3 regions of the Limosilactobacillus walteri genome follow, and region 1 is predicted to be linked to each of the others. Evidence: predicted binding sites of a transcription regulator. Region 1 holds the regulator's gene; each other region holds the start of a gene.

What was found. Region 1 encodes CtsR, which represses protease genes until heat stress. Its sites were predicted from a motif close to TTGGTCAAAAAAGGTCAAANA; they were not measured.
Region 2: a site for CtsR is predicted at 2,574-2,594, ahead of clpP (ATP-dependent Clp endopeptidase proteolytic subunit ClpP). Genes of this name have one in related genera too.
Region 3: a site for CtsR is predicted at 2,282-2,302, ahead of DTK66_RS09685 (ATP-dependent Clp protease ATP-binding subunit). Genes of this name have one in related genera too.

The regions. Positions count from the first base shown of each region.
Region 1 covers NZ_QORN01000006.1:60,440-66,763, forward strand. The annotation lists gene DTK66_RS02160 (TetR/AcrR family transcriptional regulator) at 185-787, opposite strand; gene DTK66_RS02165 (ATP-dependent Clp protease ATP-binding subunit) at 1,075-3,564, opposite strand; gene DTK66_RS02170 (CtsR family transcriptional regulator) at 3,579-4,046, opposite strand; gene adhP (alcohol dehydrogenase AdhP) at 4,201-5,229, opposite strand; gene DTK66_RS02180 (alpha/beta hydrolase) at 5,524-6,324, shown strand, end outside.
Region 2 covers NZ_QORN01000029.1:71,975-78,298, reverse strand. The annotation lists gene DTK66_RS07625 (MFS transporter) at 317-1,669, opposite strand; gene DTK66_RS11130 (hypothetical protein) at 1,825-1,956, opposite strand; gene clpP (ATP-dependent Clp endopeptidase proteolytic subunit ClpP) at 2,665-3,258, shown strand; gene whiA (DNA-binding protein WhiA) at 3,347-4,285, opposite strand; gene DTK66_RS07610 (gluconeogenesis factor YvcK family protein) at 4,301-5,287, opposite strand; gene rapZ (RNase adapter RapZ) at 5,303-6,175, opposite strand.
Region 3 covers NZ_QORN01000045.1:4,317-10,640, forward strand. The annotation lists gene ptsP (phosphoenolpyruvate--protein phosphotransferase) at 1-1,498, opposite strand, end outside; gene DTK66_RS09675 (phosphocarrier protein HPr) at 1,498-1,764, opposite strand; gene ykzS (protein YkzS) at 1,886-2,071, opposite strand; gene DTK66_RS09685 (ATP-dependent Clp protease ATP-binding subunit) at 2,350-4,554, shown strand; gene DTK66_RS09690 (ECF transporter S component) at 4,616-5,224, opposite strand; gene DTK66_RS09695 (MucBP domain-containing protein) at 5,377-6,099, shown strand; gene DTK66_RS09700 (hypothetical protein) at 6,237-6,324, opposite strand, start outside.

The DNA of each region.
Region 1 (6,324 bases):
TTACAATTTGCCAAAAAAGCAACTTTTGAGCAAAAAAAATCCAAAAACAGTTAATTAACTGTCTTTGGCTTTTTATGCAGAATCTGATGGACAATAGATCACCAGATTCAAATGAACTCACAATTACATACTATTTAAGTATATAAGTTCTATTAAATTTTGTCAATACTTTTTATAAAGTTTTTTATCCTTTTCCGCCCCAATTTGACAAACCATTAATAATGCAGTCTAGGATTAATTGGTCACGCTGTTCTGGGGTAATTGAATGCCCCCCAATTAATTGGGAAGTACCAAAAATTGGTGTTAAACCAGCAATAAATAATTCGGCAGCTTCTTTAGGAAGAATATCCGGACGTAGCTCAACTTCCGGTTGACGGAAAAAGGCTGCAATCGGTTCTAAATAATCCATCGTAAAAATCATATTAAGCTTCTGTTGGGCACTTTTTGATAGTAACCGCATCGCCTGGTTATATTGATCATAAATACTCAACGGATGATGTTTTTTCAATGCTTTTGTAATTTGCCATAATTGTTCGTTAGGTGTCAAGTCATGTTTTCTCATTACCTTATTGATATCTTGACGCACTTTGCCACATAAGTTAGTCATAACATCAAGGTACAGAACTTCCTTGTCGCTGAAGTGGTGGTACAAGGCTGGCTGGGTTATTCCAATTTGTTTTGCAATATCACGAGTTGAAGTTTCACCAAAGCCTTTTTGTAAAAATAATTTTGTTGCGGTTTTTAAAATTGCTTGTCTTGTTTTTTCTAATTGTTCCGCACGCTTCATTTAATGTTCATCCCCTATTTTTTGTTATTAATTATCTGATAAACACATTATAAAACTATAGCTTATCTTTTGACAACTCTTTTGGAAAAATAATCGCAAAATGTGATAAACGAATATTTCCCAATATAATTTTCACGTTATCAGTAGAGAACAAGTTTTGTAAAAATGTTTATTTCATTTTAAAAAAACAACACATCCCATCATAGACTAATTCATGTTTTACTTACCGTATCCATACAATAAAGCAGTAATCACCCTATATAAAACGAGTAACTACTGCTTTATGATTATTTATTCAAATTTAGTTCAACTGCTTTATCTGCATCAGCTTTTTTTACCTTAAAAGTAATTTTGCCGTGATGAGCACCTACCGTTACATCATCACCAACATTTATCTCACCATCAAGGAGACCTGTACTCAAGTCGTCTTCAACATGATCTTGAAGAGCACGCCGTAATGGTCTTGCACCATAAGCAGGATCATAACCTAACTTAGCAATTAAATCAATTGCTGCTGGCGTAACTTTTAGGTTGATACCTTGTTCACTTATCCGCTTACTGAGGTCAGCAACCATTAATTTGACTATTTGGTGAAGTTCCTTCTTTTGTAGGGAGTGGAAAATAATAGTCTCGTCAATCCGATTCAAAAATTCTGGACGGAAATAAAGCTTCATTTGTTGTTTAATCGCTCCTACCATCGCAGAATAATCTTGAGACATATCTTTTGCGCCAAATCCAACTTCTTTTTCGTCTTGGAGCTGGGTCGCACCAAGGTTAGAAGTCATAATAATAATCGTGTTTCTAAAGTCGACTTTACGGCCTTTAGCATCCGTTAAATAGCCATCGTCTAATACTTGTAACAAGAGATTAAAGACATCCGGATGAGCTTTCTCCGCTTCATCTAATAATACTACAGAATATGGATGTTGCCGAACTTTTTCAGTCAACTGCCCTCCTTCATCATAACCCACATATCCAGGAGCAGCACCAATTAACCGACTTGTACTATACTTTTCCATATATTCAGACATATCAATCCGAATCATATTATCTTCTGATCCAAAGATAGCTGCAGCTAATGCCTTTGCTAGTTCGGTTTTACCGACTCCAGTAGGACCTAAAAACATAAATGATCCAATTGGCCGTCGCGGATCCTTTAACCCGCTTCTTGCACGACGAATTGCCTTTGCTACCACCGAAACTGCTTCATCCTGGCCAATTACCCGTTGGTGAAGGACTCTTTCAAGGTTTACTAACCGCTCGCTTTCACTCTTTTTTAATTGTGTCAACGGAACACCAGTCCATTCAGCAACAACTTGGGCGATATTTTCCCCGCTAACTTGAAGCTTATAATCATGAGAATCCTTTTTTTGATCACGTTGCTCTTTACGCTCAAGTTTATCTTTTACTACTAATTCTTGTTGGCGTAAAGTTGCTGCCCTATCAAAATCCTGATTATCGATCGCCTCTTCTTTTTGTTCACGCAGCTCTTCTAATTGATGTGCTAATGATGGCTGCCGATTTTTCTTATCTTCTGCATCAATCCGCACCATTGCTGCTGATTCGTCAATAAGATCAATTGCTTTGTCTGGCAAGAACCGATCGGCAATATAACGATCCGATAATTTAACTGCTTGTTCTAGAGCCTCGTCAGTAATCTTAGCATGGTGATGTTCTTCATATTTTGGTCGTAATCCACGCAAGATTTGCAGTGTTTGATCAGTTGTCGGTTCATCAACTTGAACAGTTGCAAACCGTCGCTCAAGAGCCGCATCAGATTCGATATACTTTTGATATTCATCAAGGGTAGTCGCCCCAATCGTTTGCAATTCACCACGGGCCAGTGCCGGCTTTAAGATATTGGACGCATCAATTGCTCCTTCTGCACCACCAGCACCAATTAACGTGTGAAGCTCGTCAATAAATAAGATAACATGACCATCTGTTTGAATTTCATCAATAACTTTCTTAAGACGATCTTCAAACTCTCCACGATATTTGGTCCCAGCTACTAATGAACCCATATCAAGCATCATCAACCGTTTATTAGCTAACTCTGCTGGAACTTTTCCTTCCACCATCCGTTGAGCTAACCCTTCTGCAATTGCCGTTTTACCTACTCCTGGTTCACCAATTAAAACAGGATTATTTTTTGTTCGGCGACTAAGGATTTGTTCAACACGTTTAACTTCTTTGTCTCGTCCAATAACCGGATCTAACCGGCCATTACGGGCAAGCTCGGTCATGTCACGAGCAAGCTTATCTAATGTCGGTGTCCCTGTCTTGGAATTATGACGGTTTTGTTGACGATTATTAGAACGCTGCTGGTTATCAGCTACCCCTAATCGCCGCAAAATAACCTTTCTCATTTGACGAGGAACGATATCCAAGCTATATAGAATGCGCGAAGATAGCACGCTTTCGTCAGCAATTAATGCTAACAATAAATGCTCGGTCCCAATTTTTAACGCATGCATTTGCTGCGCTTCCCGACCAGCTAATGATAAGACTTGTTTAGCTTTAGGTGAGTATGGTAAATAATCAGATACACCTAAGTTTTCCATTGTACCGTACCCAATCAGCCGTTCAATTTCTTCACGAATATCATCGCTTGTCACTGAAAATTGTTCAAAAATTTTATTTGCAATCCCATCTTTATCCATTGAAAGAGCAAGTAAAAGGTGTTCTGTTCCTACAGCTTGATGCTTAAAATACTTTGCTTGTTCTTGTGCAATTGCTAAAACGTGCTTTGCACTTGGTGTGAACATATTATCCATGTACATTCCCCCTTCTAACTCTCATAACGCAAGCGATTCAAAAATGATATTAATATACGAGCACGAAGCCGATCTTCAATTGCATTATCATCAAGTGCTAAAGTTTGCTTGGAAAGTGCAACTAACATTAAATCACCTTCACGTCTGGTAATTACTTTTTCTTCATATAAAGTCCGAACGATATCAAATGCATCTCGTTCACGAACTGAGTCGCCAATTGCTTGGATAAGTGAGTTTAGCACACTTACATCATCAAGTAAATTAACACGTTCGATTCTAATATAGCCACCACCACCACGTTTGCTTTTTACCAAGTAACCATTTTGAATGGTAAATCTAGTCTTAATTACATAATTAATCTGAGAAGGTACAACATCAAAGTGATTTGCTATCTCAGAACGGCGAATCTCAATATGTGCTGAGTCACCAAGAATCTCTTTTAAATATGCTTCGATAATATCTGAAATACTCTTATTCTCCATTATATCACCTCGGCTTTTTGACTAATCTTGACCATTATTTTACCACATTTTTCTATTCATCGCCTACTTTCAAGATTACCAATTAAAAATAATGAAGCTAGGAAAATTTTTGCTTTTCCTAGCTTCATTGGAGAATTAATATGAATTATTTTTATTAATCGTTATCATTGTGAACAAAATCAACAACATTACGACCAACAACCTTATTATCCTTAAGTTCTTGAATCATATCATTGATTTCACTTAACTTACGAGTATGAACGATTGGGTGAACCTTACCTTCTGCACCAAATTGGAAACATTCAGCTAAGTCTTGACGAGTACCAACTAATGAACCTGCTACGATAATACCATCAAGAACTGTCTTAGCAATGTTTAACTTCATGTCACCTTGTGGAAGAGCAACTGCAACAAGCTTCCCATCTGGACGAAGAGAATCAACTGCTTGATCAAAGGCAGCAGTAGTAACAGCAGTAACAACAGCTGCGTGAACACCGCCAACTTTTTCTTGAATTTGTTGATCAACGTCACCATCATGACGGTTAATCAAAATTTCAGCACCGTTTTCCTTAGCAGCTTGAAGCTTGTCAGGGTTACCGTCAACGGCAATAACATGGGCACCAAATACGTTGTGGGCAAATTGAATACCCAAGTTACCTAAACCACCAGCACCAACAATTGATACCCATTGACCAGGCTTGATATCAGCAACCTTCAATGCCTTGTACATCGTAACCCCAGCACAAGTTAATGAAGTAGCTTCAACTGGATCAAGGCCTTCTGGAACCTTAACAGCGTAATCAGCCGGAACGATACATTGTTCAGCCATGGCACCATCAGCAGTGTAACCAGCATTAAGAACGTTCCGACAAAGTGTTTCACGACCTGTCAAACAATATTCACAGTGTCCACAGCCCTTAAAGAACCATGCGATTGATACACGATCGCCAACCTTCAAGGAAGTAACACCTGGGGCAACCTTTGATACACGGCCAACACCTTCGTGACCAATAATTCGACCTGGCTTTTTGCCAAAGTCACCAGCAGCACAGTGCAGATCAGTGTGACATAAACCACAATATTCCATGTCAACTAATGCTTCACCTGGCTTTAAATCCCGAAGTTGAACATCTTTAACAGTAACGTATCCATCTACTGGATCATTAATTACAGCAGCCTTCATAAGGTAAGATCTCCTTTAATAAACAAATTACTTTTTACAATGCTTATAGTACCAAACTACTACACAAATTTAAAGTGAAATTTTGCACATTTAATAAATATAATTCAATACCATTAGTCTTATTTCAACATCAAATCGTAATCTTACCAGTAAGTTATAACGACAAACCAATTAAAATACTTTTGTACAGTAAATCACTTCCTTTTTCTAACTAAAAATTTACTCATTAAACTTTCCGCTTCCACCGCGAGATGAATGTTATAATTTAACTAACCATTCAAAGGAGTGATATTAATGGCTTATGGATATATCACCAAGCTAGATGAAAACGTCGAACGCCAGCACGTTCGCTATAATAATCGCTACGGGATAGCAATCGCTGCTGACATTTATACACCAAAAAATTTAAAAGATGACCAGCTTCTTCCAGCACTAATTGTTGGCGCCCCTTACGGAAGTACAAAAGAACAATCTGCTTCTGTCTACGCAAATCAATTCGCCCAATTAGGATATGTTACATTAACATTTGATCAAGTCTATATGGGCGAATCTGCAGGTGAACCGCGGCATGTTGCTTCGCCTGACCTTTATGCTGAGTCTTTCAGTGCGGCGGTTGACTATCTTGGCACAAAAGCAGCTCATGTTAATCGCGATCAAATCGGGGTAATCGGCATCAGCGGGGGAGCTGGTTTTGGCCTTAGCGCCACAGCAGTTGATACTAGAATTAAAGCAATTGCAACTGTGTCAATGTACGATATGACTGATATTCGAGAAATGGCAAACCTTGCACCAGAACAACTTTTCCAATTAAAAGATCAATTATCAAAGCAACGGTGGATTGATTTTGAAAATGGACAGCCTGAATACCATCCGAATTTCCCTGAAACACCATTTGATGACCTTAATGATTTACCTAACCAAGATGCGTTAACAAATGAGTGGCTACGCTTCTATGCTCTTAAACGTGGCTTCCACCCCAATGGCCGTGGCTCTGCAACAACTACATCTAACCTCGCGATGTTAGAATTTTCAGCCTTAGATTATATTAAAGAAATTTCTCCACGACCAATCTTATTTGTTTACGGCGACAAGGCT
Region 2 (6,324 bases), on a different contig from region 1:
TCTGATGTAAGCGTTATTTTGATTAAAAATTTCAAATAATACTTGCATTTTTATCTCGATTAAGATATCATAATATCTGTTGACGCGCCCTTAGTGTAATGGATCGCACGTGAGATTCCGGTTCTCGAGATCCGAGTTCGACTCTCGGGGGGCGCATATCTGCAGAGGATTCGTTCCTCTGCTTTTTTATATCTTAATTAAAAATGGTTGCGGAATGTATTTTTCCGCAACCATTTTTTCGTTTTTGAATATGACAAAGGCTAATCAAGGAAAGCAACCGTAAGACGATTTCTTCCTAATTACTGCCTGCTTCTAATTAATCTTTACTTGAATCAGCAATTTTTTCGGCATGACGTTCTGCAATAAGAATATAAATTAATAATAGCAACGCTAACGTCGATGCGGCATATAAAACAATATTACTTGCAAGCCAGCCGTACTTAGAAACCAAAATCCCAATTAACGCTGTTGCTAATGTCTCACCAAATATATATTGGAAAAAGCCCATAAATCCAGTTGAAGAACCAACAGCAAACTTTGGTACAGCTTCATTAACCATTAGTCCGACTAATGTTAATGGTGCATAAATCAGGGTCCCCATAATAAATAATACTGTTACAATCAATGCATGATTTGTGCTGAAAAAGTACGTGGTTAAACATACAAATAAGCCGATTACACATATAATACATACAATTGCACGCCGACCTTTTAGGGCATCAGAAATTGCTCCCATAATAATTACACCAGGAACTGCAGCTAATTCAAAAATTCCGACAAGCCATTTAGCAAAGTTGGTTGTAAAACCCTTTGATTCAACTAAGTAGCTTGGAATCCAGCTCATAATTCCGTAACGCACTAGGTATAAGGACATGGATGTTAATGTAATCGCCCACACTACCTTATTTGTTAAGATATATTTAACAAAGATTTGCGGAAGGGTTAAGCTCGTTTCTTCTGAAGCAGATTCATCACCATTTTCAAGCACAACTTCATCACCAGTGTATTCAGAGATACTAGGCAGACCAACACTTACCGGACGATCAGCACCAACCAGTAAAACAAATGCTGCAATAACTAAGGAAACGACCGAGGAAGTATAAAAGACTGCTGGAATTGATCCTGCAAACATAAACGTTGCTAATTGAACGACTGCAACACAGACAAACGCACCAGCATTATGGGCTGATGACCAGATTGAGTATATCGCTCCACGGTGTTTCTTTCCCCACCATAATTGAACTGAACGTTGACAAGCAGCTGCCCCCATTCCTTGAGCAATTGACATAACCAACATTAAAATCATCATTACGTAAAGGTTACGAGTTGCCCCTAATCCAAAGTTCAAAAGAGCAGAAACGATTAATCCGGTTGCCAAGTAGTGATTGGTATTACTCTTATCACTCAAAGCTCCCATAAATAGTTTAGAAATTCCATAACCAATTCCAAAACACGAAAGAACCATTCCAACATCTGCAGTGGTAAAACCATACTGCTTCATGATTTCATTTTGTTCGGTTGTAAAAATTAAACGAATAACATAATAGCCAATATAACCGATACAAATTGCTAACAAAACCCCAAACTGGTGCCAACGATATGAGCTAGCCACCTTATCACTCGGCACTTTTTTCGCTGCTACAGGTGCAGGTTTTAAAAACGAGAACATATTTCTCACCTCTTTGATTATTGATATCGCTTTCAAAAGCGCTTTAATATTTTATCATAACTTATAATGGATTAATATTCTTTTTTGCATTAAATTGTTTTATATAGAAAAAGGGACTAAGATAACTAAATTATCCTAGTCCCACTAAAGTTTTATTACTTTTCATCAGCTGGCTTTTCCTTAGCCCACTTACGAATAGCTTCAATCTTCTTTTCTTTTAATGCTCGCTTATACTTAGAAGCGATTGGGCGACGGCCTTGTACGCCGTATGGGTGTGCTTTACGCATGTGACTATGCCTCCTTTAATATTAAACGTAAATTAATTAACGTTCCAATTATACCGGGCATTGTTTTAAAAAGCAAGTCTACCTATTAGCAAATCAAATTATATGAATGTTGTTGTAGTACCGGCGCTTTACTTTTTAAAAATCTTAAGCAATTTGCTAAACGATTATCTTTACCAGCCTATCTACTATCTCAGCAATATATCTATACCAATTTTAATATTACAGCGATAATCATTATCACTAAAAGCTTTCAATTTCAGACCAATTGTAGTATGATACAGAATATAAACCAAAGCTAGAAAAATAAAGCATAATTTTATGGAGGAAAACATCATGAAAACAAATTCATTAAATGTATTTAACGTTACTAATAATTGGGCAGAATTAGATAAGGAATGTGCGGCAACCGAATTAGCATTAGTGAGTGCAAGTCTTAATCAAAAATAACCTGATAAGCTATAGAGCCTAGTGAAAAACTAAAAATTTTCATCAGGCTTTTTTTATTGTAAAACCTAATAAATGGCAGATAGTTCACCATGTTCTAACGTCATGCCAGCATAACCAACCATGCTGCTAAAAAAGTTATTTAGATTTTAATTTTAAATTTTCGGTTAAAACATTTGACCTTTTTTGACCAATCGAGTATAGTATTATTATCCGTTAGCATAGAAGTCTAACGAGTGCTAATTTATACAAGGAGGCCACACTATGAACTTAGTTCCTACTGTCATTGAGCAATCATCTCGTGGTGAACGCGCCTATGACATTTATTCACGGCTTCTGAAGGATCGGATTATCATGCTTTCCGGTCCAATTGAAGACGAAATGGCAAACTCAATTGTTGCGCAACTTCTATTCTTAGACGCGCAAGATTCAACTAAAGATATTTACTTATACATTAACTCACCTGGTGGGGTTGTTACCTCTGGAATGGCAATCTACGATACAATGAACTTCATTAAAGCAGATGTTCAAACGATTGTTATCGGGATGGCTGCTTCAATGGCTAGTGTATTAGTATCTTCTGGTGCAAAAGGTAAGCGTTTTGGTTTACCTCACTCTCAAGTGCTAATTCACCAACCATCTGGTGGTGCTCAAGGTCAACAAACTGAAATTGAAATCGCTGCTACCGAAATTCTGAAGACCCGTAAGATGTTAAATGGCATCTTAGCTAAGAATTCTGGACAGCCAATCGAAAAGATTCAAGCTGATACTGAACGTGACCATTACTTAACTGCGCAAGAAGCTGTTGACTATGGCTTACTTGATGGAGTGATGGAAAATAATTCAAAATTAAAGTAATTAATTAGTTTGGATTTTCACAATATTCAGTAATTAATAATAAAGAAGACAAGCGATAGTGCTTTTAGCTCTGCGCTTGTCTTCTTTTTTAATTTGTTTGTGATGCACGTAATTCATCAGCATATGCGTTTAATTTGCGCAAACGATGATTTACACCCGATTTAGAAATTGGTCCTCCTGGCACCAATTCCCCCAGCTCTTTTAAGCTGACCTCTTGATGAGCTAACCGTGTTTCCGCAATTTCCCGCAATTTATCTGGTAAACTACTTAAACCGACCCGTGAATCAATCAGTTCAATATTTTCAATCTGTCGTGTTGAAGCGTTAGCAATCTTATTTAAATTAGCATTTTCACAATTTACCAATCGATTAACCGAATTGCGCATGTCACGAACTATTCTAACGTTTTCAAATTGAAGCATTGAATTAGTAGCCCCGATTAATGACATAAAGTTAGCAATTTTTTCTGCTTCTTTAAGATAAACAATAAAACCACTCCGTCGTGCTGTAGTTTGCGCGTTTAGGCCAAATTTATTCATCATCTGAGCAATCATCTCATTATGCTCTTCATATAGTGAATAAATCTCTAAATGGTAACGAGAGGTTTCCGGATTATTTACAGAGCCACCAGCAAGGAATGCCCCTCGGAGATAAGAACGAACCATCCATTCATCTTTTAATAATTCAACCGGAACCTGTTCCTTAATTTGGTAATTTTGCAAGATTCCTAAATTATCTAATACACGTTGGGCATGGTAACGCAAGCGAACAATATACTGGTTATTCTTTTTCAACTTCATTTTTCGCCGTACGACAATTTCACTTTCGACTTCATAAAATTGTTTTAGTAGTGAATATATCCGTCGTGCAATCGCTGGATTTTCTGTTTGAACGTTTAAAATCAACTGGTGGTCGGCAATTCCGATGGACCCATTCATACGGATCAACGCCATTAATTCGGCCTTCGCATTATCTCGATGAACCTTAATCCCCGTTAATTCTTTTTTCACTTCACTTGCATATGACATCTACTACCCACCTCCTTATTCATGGACTTGGTGAAGCCGATTCATTAACTCAGCGACTACTTTATCTCGATCATGGAAAGCCCCATTATCTTTTAAGCGCAAAAAGTTAGAGCTGATTACTCGGCATCCCTGCTCGCGTAATCCTTGAAAATCGTGTTTAACGGGTTGAGAAATCTCATTCCATTCTTGAAAATCAAGATAATTTGCCGGAACAGGCTGGATATTTACTAATACAGTGTCGACAAAGTTCTTACCAAGGTGTCGATTAAGCACCCGAACATGGTCAGCATCAGTAAAGTTATCCGTCTCACCTTTTTGCGTCATAATATTACAAATATAAATTACTTCAGCTTTACTTTCGCAAACTGCTCGTCCAACTTCAGAAATCATTAAGTTTGGCAAAATGCTTGTAAATAAGCTACCAGGACCAATAACAATCTGATCTGCTTCTTTAATCGCCGTTAAAACCTCTGAGACAGGATGGGCTTGGTGACCATCGTTGTCGGAAGAAGGAGTTACCCATACCCGTTTAATTTGCTTATGTGCGGCTGTAATTTCTGATTCCCCGCTCAACTTAGTGCCATCCGTAAATTCTGCATTTAAAGTTAAGGGCTCATTAGCCACCGGATAAATATGACCCTTTATTTTCATCATTAGTGACAATTCTTGAACAGCTGTAAAAATTCCCCCTTTCATTTCTGATAAAGCAGAAATGATGAGGTTGCCAATTGCATGTCCTGCAAAAAATTGATCACTACTCTTAAAACGATACTGAAAAATATTTAGTTCAAGATCAGGTAATTCTGACAACGCCACTAACACATTGCGAATATCACCAGGTGGAACAACGTTAATATAATTACGTAAAATTCCTGATGAGCCCCCATCATCTGCCACAGTTACAACAGCAGTAACATCAGCATCTTGATCACGTAATCCGCGGAGCACGACTGGCAGTCCAGTTCCTCCACCGATCACAACAATCTTTGGTTTATGCAACATAATTAAAACTCCTCTTTATTTTGCCTTATCAATATCACGATGATATGTATTTATTTTGTACCCATCAGACGCTAAATCTGCTGATATCTTATTAGCAATCGTCACTGACCGATGTTGCCCACCCGTGCAGCCAATAGCAACTGTCAAACTACTCTTTCCTTCGCGAATATAACCTGGAAGAGTTATTTGCAGAAGCGACTGCAAATGTTGGTAAAATTCTTGGGCAAGCGGACTTTTCATTACATATTCTTGAACCGCTTTATCATTTCCTGTCTGATGTTTTAATTCTGGAATATAAAATGGGTTAGGAAGAAAACGTACATCCATTACAATGTCAGCATCTAGTGGTAACCCATATTTAAAGCCAAATGACATTACTTCAACATAGAAATCATTACCTTCCCCATGACCAAAAAGCTTATTAATTCGCAATTTAAGGTTGCGTGGTGTTATGTTGGTGGTATCAATAGCAACATCAGCCTGACTCTTAAGGTCCGCCGAAAGCTTTCGTTCTAATTCCACACCATCGAGAATTCGACCATGCGGAGAAAGCGGATGTGCACGCCGCGTTTCTTTATACCGTGAAATTAACGTAACGTCATTAGCGTCAAGAAATAGCAACTTAACATCAAGGTCTGTCCGTTCTTTCAGCCTTTCCAAATTTGGCAAAACCTCGTCATAAAATCCCCGTGAACGAGTATCCATCACCATCGCTATCTTATTAAATTCACCAGAATCTTTAACTACATCCACAAATTTCCCAGCGAGACTCGGAAGCATATTATCAATTACGAAATAACCTAAATCTTCTAGACTGTGGACGGCAACAGTTTTACCAGCCCCACTCATCCCCGTGATTATTACTACTTTTAATTTATTATCCGCCATCATTAGTTCCCTTCTTCCTTACAGCTACCCACCTATTTTACCATATCAAGCCGGGCGTGTCTTAATTGAATCTCAAAAAGAAATGGCGCGTGACAGAAGTTATTCATGACTTCAGCTTCACGACCCCACAAACATACAAAGGACTCTAG
Region 3 (6,324 bases), on a different contig from region 1:
ATTTTCCTTCTGCATGGGCTGCTTCAATTACTCGTTTAACCATCCGCAAAACAGCAGGATGAAGTTCTTGATAGAGGTACGCAACTTGCTGGTTCCCCCGATCAACCGCTAATAAATATTGGATTAGATCATTACTGCCAATACTAAAAAAGTCAACGTATTTTGCAAAATGATCGGCCATCACTGCCACCGCCGGAATTTCTAACATCATACCTACTTCAATATTTTTAGCGACTTGATAGCCAGCTTTTTCTAATTTTTCTTTTTCGTCATCCAAAATCGAGCGTGCCTGCTGAAATTCTTCAATTGTCGCAATCATTGGAAACATAATGGCAAGACGTCCATATGCTGATGATCGCAATAAGGCTCTTATCTGTGGGCGAAGAATCTCTGGCCGGGCTAAGCCAATTCTAATTGCGCGAAAGCCAAGATATGGATTGTCTTCATGCGGAAGCTTTACCATCCCCAATTGTTTATCGCCACCAATATCTAACGTCCTAACAACAACTTGTTGCTGGTTCATCGCTGATACAAATTTTTTATAAGCTAAAAACTGTTGTTCCTCGCTTGGCAGTTCATCTCGGTTCATATAAAGGAATTCGGTCCGTAACAAGCCAATTCCCTCGGCACCATCTTCTTGGGCATCGATAATATCGGCAAAAGTACCTACGTTAGCAGCCACTTCAAAGCGTCGTCCGTCAGCGCTAACTGTCTGCTTATCCTTGAGCGCTCCCCATTTTTGCTGTTCTTGAGCAAATTCGCCAGCCAATAAGCGATAATGTTCAATCTCTTCATTACTAGGATTAACAATTACTTTACCATGAATTCCGTCAACAATTAGTGTGTCTCCATCATGAATTAAAGCTGTTGCATCCTTAACCCCGACAACTGCCGGTAAAGAAAGCGTCTTGCTCATAATTGTAAAATGAGAGGTCCGACCACCATTGGCCGTTACGATCCCTGCTACATATCGCCGATCGAATTGCGCAGTATCTGTCGGTGTAATATTTTTGGCAACGAAAACCGCGCGATGATCCAACAATGCTGGATCCGGCAACGGGACATTTAGTAAATGACTTAATACCCGTTTAGTTACATCCCGCAAGGCAGTTGCCCGTGAATGCAAGTAGTCATTATCATTCATGCGCTCAAAAATATTTAAATAATAATCCTCCACCTTTTTTACTGCCCATTCAGCAGTATCATGGTGGTTATTGATTCGGTCAATAATCTTAGTTTGTAAAGTCGGATCATCTAAAATTGCAATCTGGGTGTCAATGATAGCGGCTGCCCGCTGACCAAGCGTTTCATGAGCATGTTGGTATAACTGTTGAAGCTCAGCCTTACTCAACGTAAAAGAATCATGAAGCCGGGCGACCTCATGATTCTCATCAGCTGTATGCTGTTTTTTTATAGATAGATCTGACTCCACTAACAGGTGGGCAGGAGCAATGGTAATCCCACTACTAGCTGCCAACCCATTTAGCAGTAAAGACATTAGTCAGTCAATCCTTCCTTTTTCATGGTTTCAGCAACGGTGTCCAATGCTTCTTTTTCGTCATCACCATTGGCAGTAATAGTAACCTTAGCGTTTTGACCAACACCAAGTGACATTACACCCATGATTGACTTTAAGTTTACACTCTTACCTTCATATGAAAGGGTAACATCAGATGCAAACTTAGAAGCAGCTTGTACCAAAATAGTAGCTGGACGAGCATGGATACCAGTTTCTGAAGTAATTGTAAATTCACGTTTTTCCATATTAATCAGTCTCCTTCGAGCAGATTTAATTAATTTATTATCAGCAGCTTGACCACTGATACACCTCGATATTTACATTTTAGCAATTGTAAGCGTTAAATACAAGCTTACATCTCGCGATTTATCGCTGTTTTAATTGGTATATGATTTTTCCGCCCCGTTGCGCTTTTCCTTCAATTTGCGAACGATATGCATATGCATGGAAAATTGGTTGAAATATTTGAAAGTTTTCGGGAGTAATCTCAAAATGATCAATCTTCTCTGTCCGTAAATCATCCAGCAATTGTTCAAAATCTTCTTCAGCCATCCAATCACCTCAATATAAATTCTCTGCTTACCTATTATACACAATAAATACCATAAAGCACCTGTTTTAGCATTCGTTGTCAAAGAGTGCTAAAATCATAGTGTGGTCTTTTGAACCTATTTATTTTGCCATGAAACTGCTTTTCTCTTTTAGAAAATATTTAAGTTTTTTAGCTTGCTTTGCGATAAAAAGTAAGTATAATATTAATCAATGGTCAAGAAAGGTCAAACAAAGACCCAAGCTTGCAGAACATTATTTAGGAGGTATTTAGATTTCAGATGCTATGTCAATACTGCCATCAAAATCCAGCCACGATTCATTTACAAATGAATTTTAATGGTCAACGGATGCAAATAGACCTCTGCCAAAATTGTTATCAAAAACTACAAAATCTACAAACAGAAATGATGAATGGAGGTAACGGAATGAATAATTTCGGTTTTGGAAGCCTCGAAGACTTCATGAATGCAATGAACAATATGCAAAGTCAAGCTGCTGGTGCTAATGGCCAAAATATGAACGGTCAAGCACAACGCCAAGGGGGCGGACGCAACGGAAAAGGAATCCTTGGTCAATACGGAATCAACCTAACAGACCTCGCCCGTCAAGGTAAGATTGACCCTGTCATTGGTCGGGACAATGAAATCAAACGGGTAATCGAGATTCTTAACCGGCGAACCAAGAATAACCCGGTTCTTATCGGTGAAGCTGGTGTTGGTAAAACGGCCGTGGTTGAAGGGCTGGCACAAGCAATCGTTAGCGGGGAAGTTCCAGAAAAGCTTGCTAATAAAGAGATTATCCGGCTTGATGTCGTTTCGCTTGTTCAAGGCACCGGAATTCGGGGACAATTTGAAAAGCGGATGCAACAATTAATGGAAGAAGTTCATAAAAATAAGAACATTATTCTCTTCATTGATGAAATCCACGAAATCATGGGTGCTGGTAATGCAGAAGGCGGCATGGATGCTGGTAATGTTTTGAAGCCTGCCCTTGCCCGTGGTGACTTCCAATTAGTTGGCGCTACCACTCTTAACGAATACCGAAAGATTGAAAAGGACGCTGCCCTTGCGCGGCGGTTCCAACCGGTTGAGGTTGATGAACCTTCTGTCGAAGAAACTATTCGGATTCTTAATGGTATCAAGAGCCGGTATCAAGATTACCACCATGTTAAGTATACTGATGACGCAGTTGTGGCTGCTGCTAAACTCTCTGACCGCTACATCCAAGACCGATACTTACCTGATAAGGCCATCGACCTTCTTGATGAAGCCGGTTCTAAGAAGAACTTAACCTTAAAGAACGTGGATCCAAACGCAATCGAAAATGAAATCCATACTGCTGAAGCACATAAGCAACAAGCAGCCGATAATCAGGATTACGAAAAAGCAGCCTTTTATCGTGACCAGGTAGCTAAGTTAGAAAAAGCTAAAAAAGAAGCAGAAGAAAACCATACCGAAGACTCGGCAACTGTTACGGTCGCTGATATGCAACGAATTGTGGAAGAGCGGACAAACATTCCCGTCGGTGACTTACAAAAGCAAGAAGAAAATCAATTGCGTGACTTAGACAAGAAGCTTGATGAACACGTAATTGGTCAATCACAAGCAGTGGATAAAGTTGCCCGCGCAATTCGGCGGAACCGGATTGGATTGAATAAGTCCGGTCGGCCAATCGGTAGTTTCCTCTTTGTTGGTCCTACTGGAGTTGGGAAGACCGAAACCGCTAAGCAACTAGCCCTTCAATTATTTGGATCTAAGGATGCAATGATCCGCTTTGATATGTCAGAATACATGGACAAGACCTCTACTTCAAAGTTAATCGGGGCTGCTCCCGGTTATGTCGGCTATGAAGAAGCAGGGCAATTAACTGAACAAGTACGGCGCCATCCTTACAGCTTAATTCTTCTTGATGAAGTTGAAAAAGCTCACCCTGACGTTATGCACATGTTCCTACAAATCCTTGATGACGGACGTTTGACCGATTCACAAGGCCGGACTGTCAGCTTCAAAGATACCATTATTATCATGACTTCTAACGCTGGAACTGGCGACGCGGAAGCAAGCGTTGGTTTTGGGGCTGAATCTAATGGTAGTACCCACTCAATCATTGACAAGTTAACGAACTACTTCAAGCCTGAATTCTTAAATCGTTTTGATGATATTGTACAATTTAACGCTTTATCTAAAGATGACTTAATGAAGATCGTTGATTTAATGATTTCCGACGTTAATAACATGCTAGCAGATAAGAACTTACACATTGACGTTCCTGCTGATGTTGATGAGAAATTAGTGGATATGGGCTTTGATCCTAAGATGGGAGCCCGTCCACTGCGGCGAGTAATCCAGGAACAAATTGAAGACCGGATCGCCGATTATGTTCTGGACCACAGTGATGCTCACAAGTTAGCCGCAAAGCTTGATAATGACGGTAATATTACTGTTGAAGCAGCACAAGAAGTTCTAACAAACGTTAAAAAATAAGCAATAAACTAAAATAAGCTGGAATTGAGACCATTATAAGGCCTTTAATCCAGCTTATTTTTTAATTCACTTCTAATCTTCGACGCACTTCCAAAACGGGGATAGCAACCATCGGTACAACTATGATTGCTAAAATTAACTCCGCCAGCCCGTTTGTCGCCATGATTGTTTCAAGGGCAATTAATAAATGATTAACATTAACCCCATATGTTTGCGCAACAGCAGGAGTACGGTAAAATAGATAGATAAAGCTTAATACGAGTCCCGTATTGGTAAGAGTTCCGATAACCGCGGCCCCGATTGCTGCTCCGTACTTTGATTTAAATAAGCGATACAGTAATATAAAAGTATAGCCGGCAAAAAAGCCAATCATAATCCGGGGAAAAACAGAAACGAGCGGGTTAACAAATACTAAGGGCGCAAGCGGACTACTGGGAGCAACAAACGCACGAACCCAGGTCAAAATTCCCCAAACGCCGCCGATAATCGCCCCATCCATTGGACCAAGGACAATTGCGGCAATAATTACGGTTACGTGCAACGTGGTTATGCTCAATGGCCCTAACGGAATATTACCAAAAAAAGGGATAAAATCTTGTAAAAGGATAATCGCAATAAAAATCGCTAAAGTCGTGTTATGCCGAATCTGTTGATGCCGTGTTTTTGCCATCTTTCTTCTCCATCAGAATAAATTTGAATAGGCTTATTGTAATAAAAAAATTAGTTATTCGCAATTATCAAGAGAAATATGGCAGTTCAATATCGTGTCAACTGCTAAAAAGCGCTATAATAATAAAGAACTAAGGTTACGGAGTGTTAATAATGATTGACAAGTTTAAAACTGGAAATCCAATCTGGGTTTACTATAATGACATCGATTCAGGGGCAAATCTGACCGTACCACAATTAATGCGTGGTTTTATTGGGCAGGAATATCATATCGAACGAAAACAATTTCCAAACTATCGTTACGTAAAAACGGAAGGCGAAACACAAGGAACTTTTGACATGCGTCAGCGGATCGTTCATATCTTTTATCGGAAACAAAACTGGGGAGAAGTTCAATCGATTGAGATGTATCTTCACCTTGATGCACCGACATATGTTTTTGATACCGCCGGCGGAATGCCAGTCGGCGCCCCTCTTCCCGCCGATATCACAGTTAAATCGTTCCACCGGGTCGCTACTAAGAATGGTCAGTTCTGGTATGAGATCGGAGCGGATCAATGGATTAAGTATGACCAAATGCACGTAGTTGATAATCCGTTTAACAATAATTTGCGAAAGGAAAAGTCCCGCCTCGTTAATAATATGACGGTAATCCCCCTTAAAGACGTTCGCGCAAAAGTTGATTACCTCCATAATAAATCAATTAATGTTTACGATGCCCCTTACGGCAATAAGGTTGCAGAGATTCCAAACGGGGATGAAGTTATCTTAATTGGGAAACTCAACGATAATGACGAGATTACTTGGTATCAGATCGGACGAAAGAAATATATTACCAGCAATTATATTCAAATTGAAGATACAGATGAAGATTAGCAGCGTGGGCTAGCAGTCCTCTAACTAGTTGAATGCCAAAAAAGCCTCCAGTATCCGGTAAAAGCGGACGCTGGAGGCTTTTTGTGTGTTGTTAATAGGTACGAGGAATGAATAATTTCTGTTCCTATTTAATTTGGCTAATCACGACGAAGCTGCATTTTATCATTAAAGAGCTTTGCTAATGCGTAGATAATCACTAAGTACAGCGCTAAGATCACCCACCAC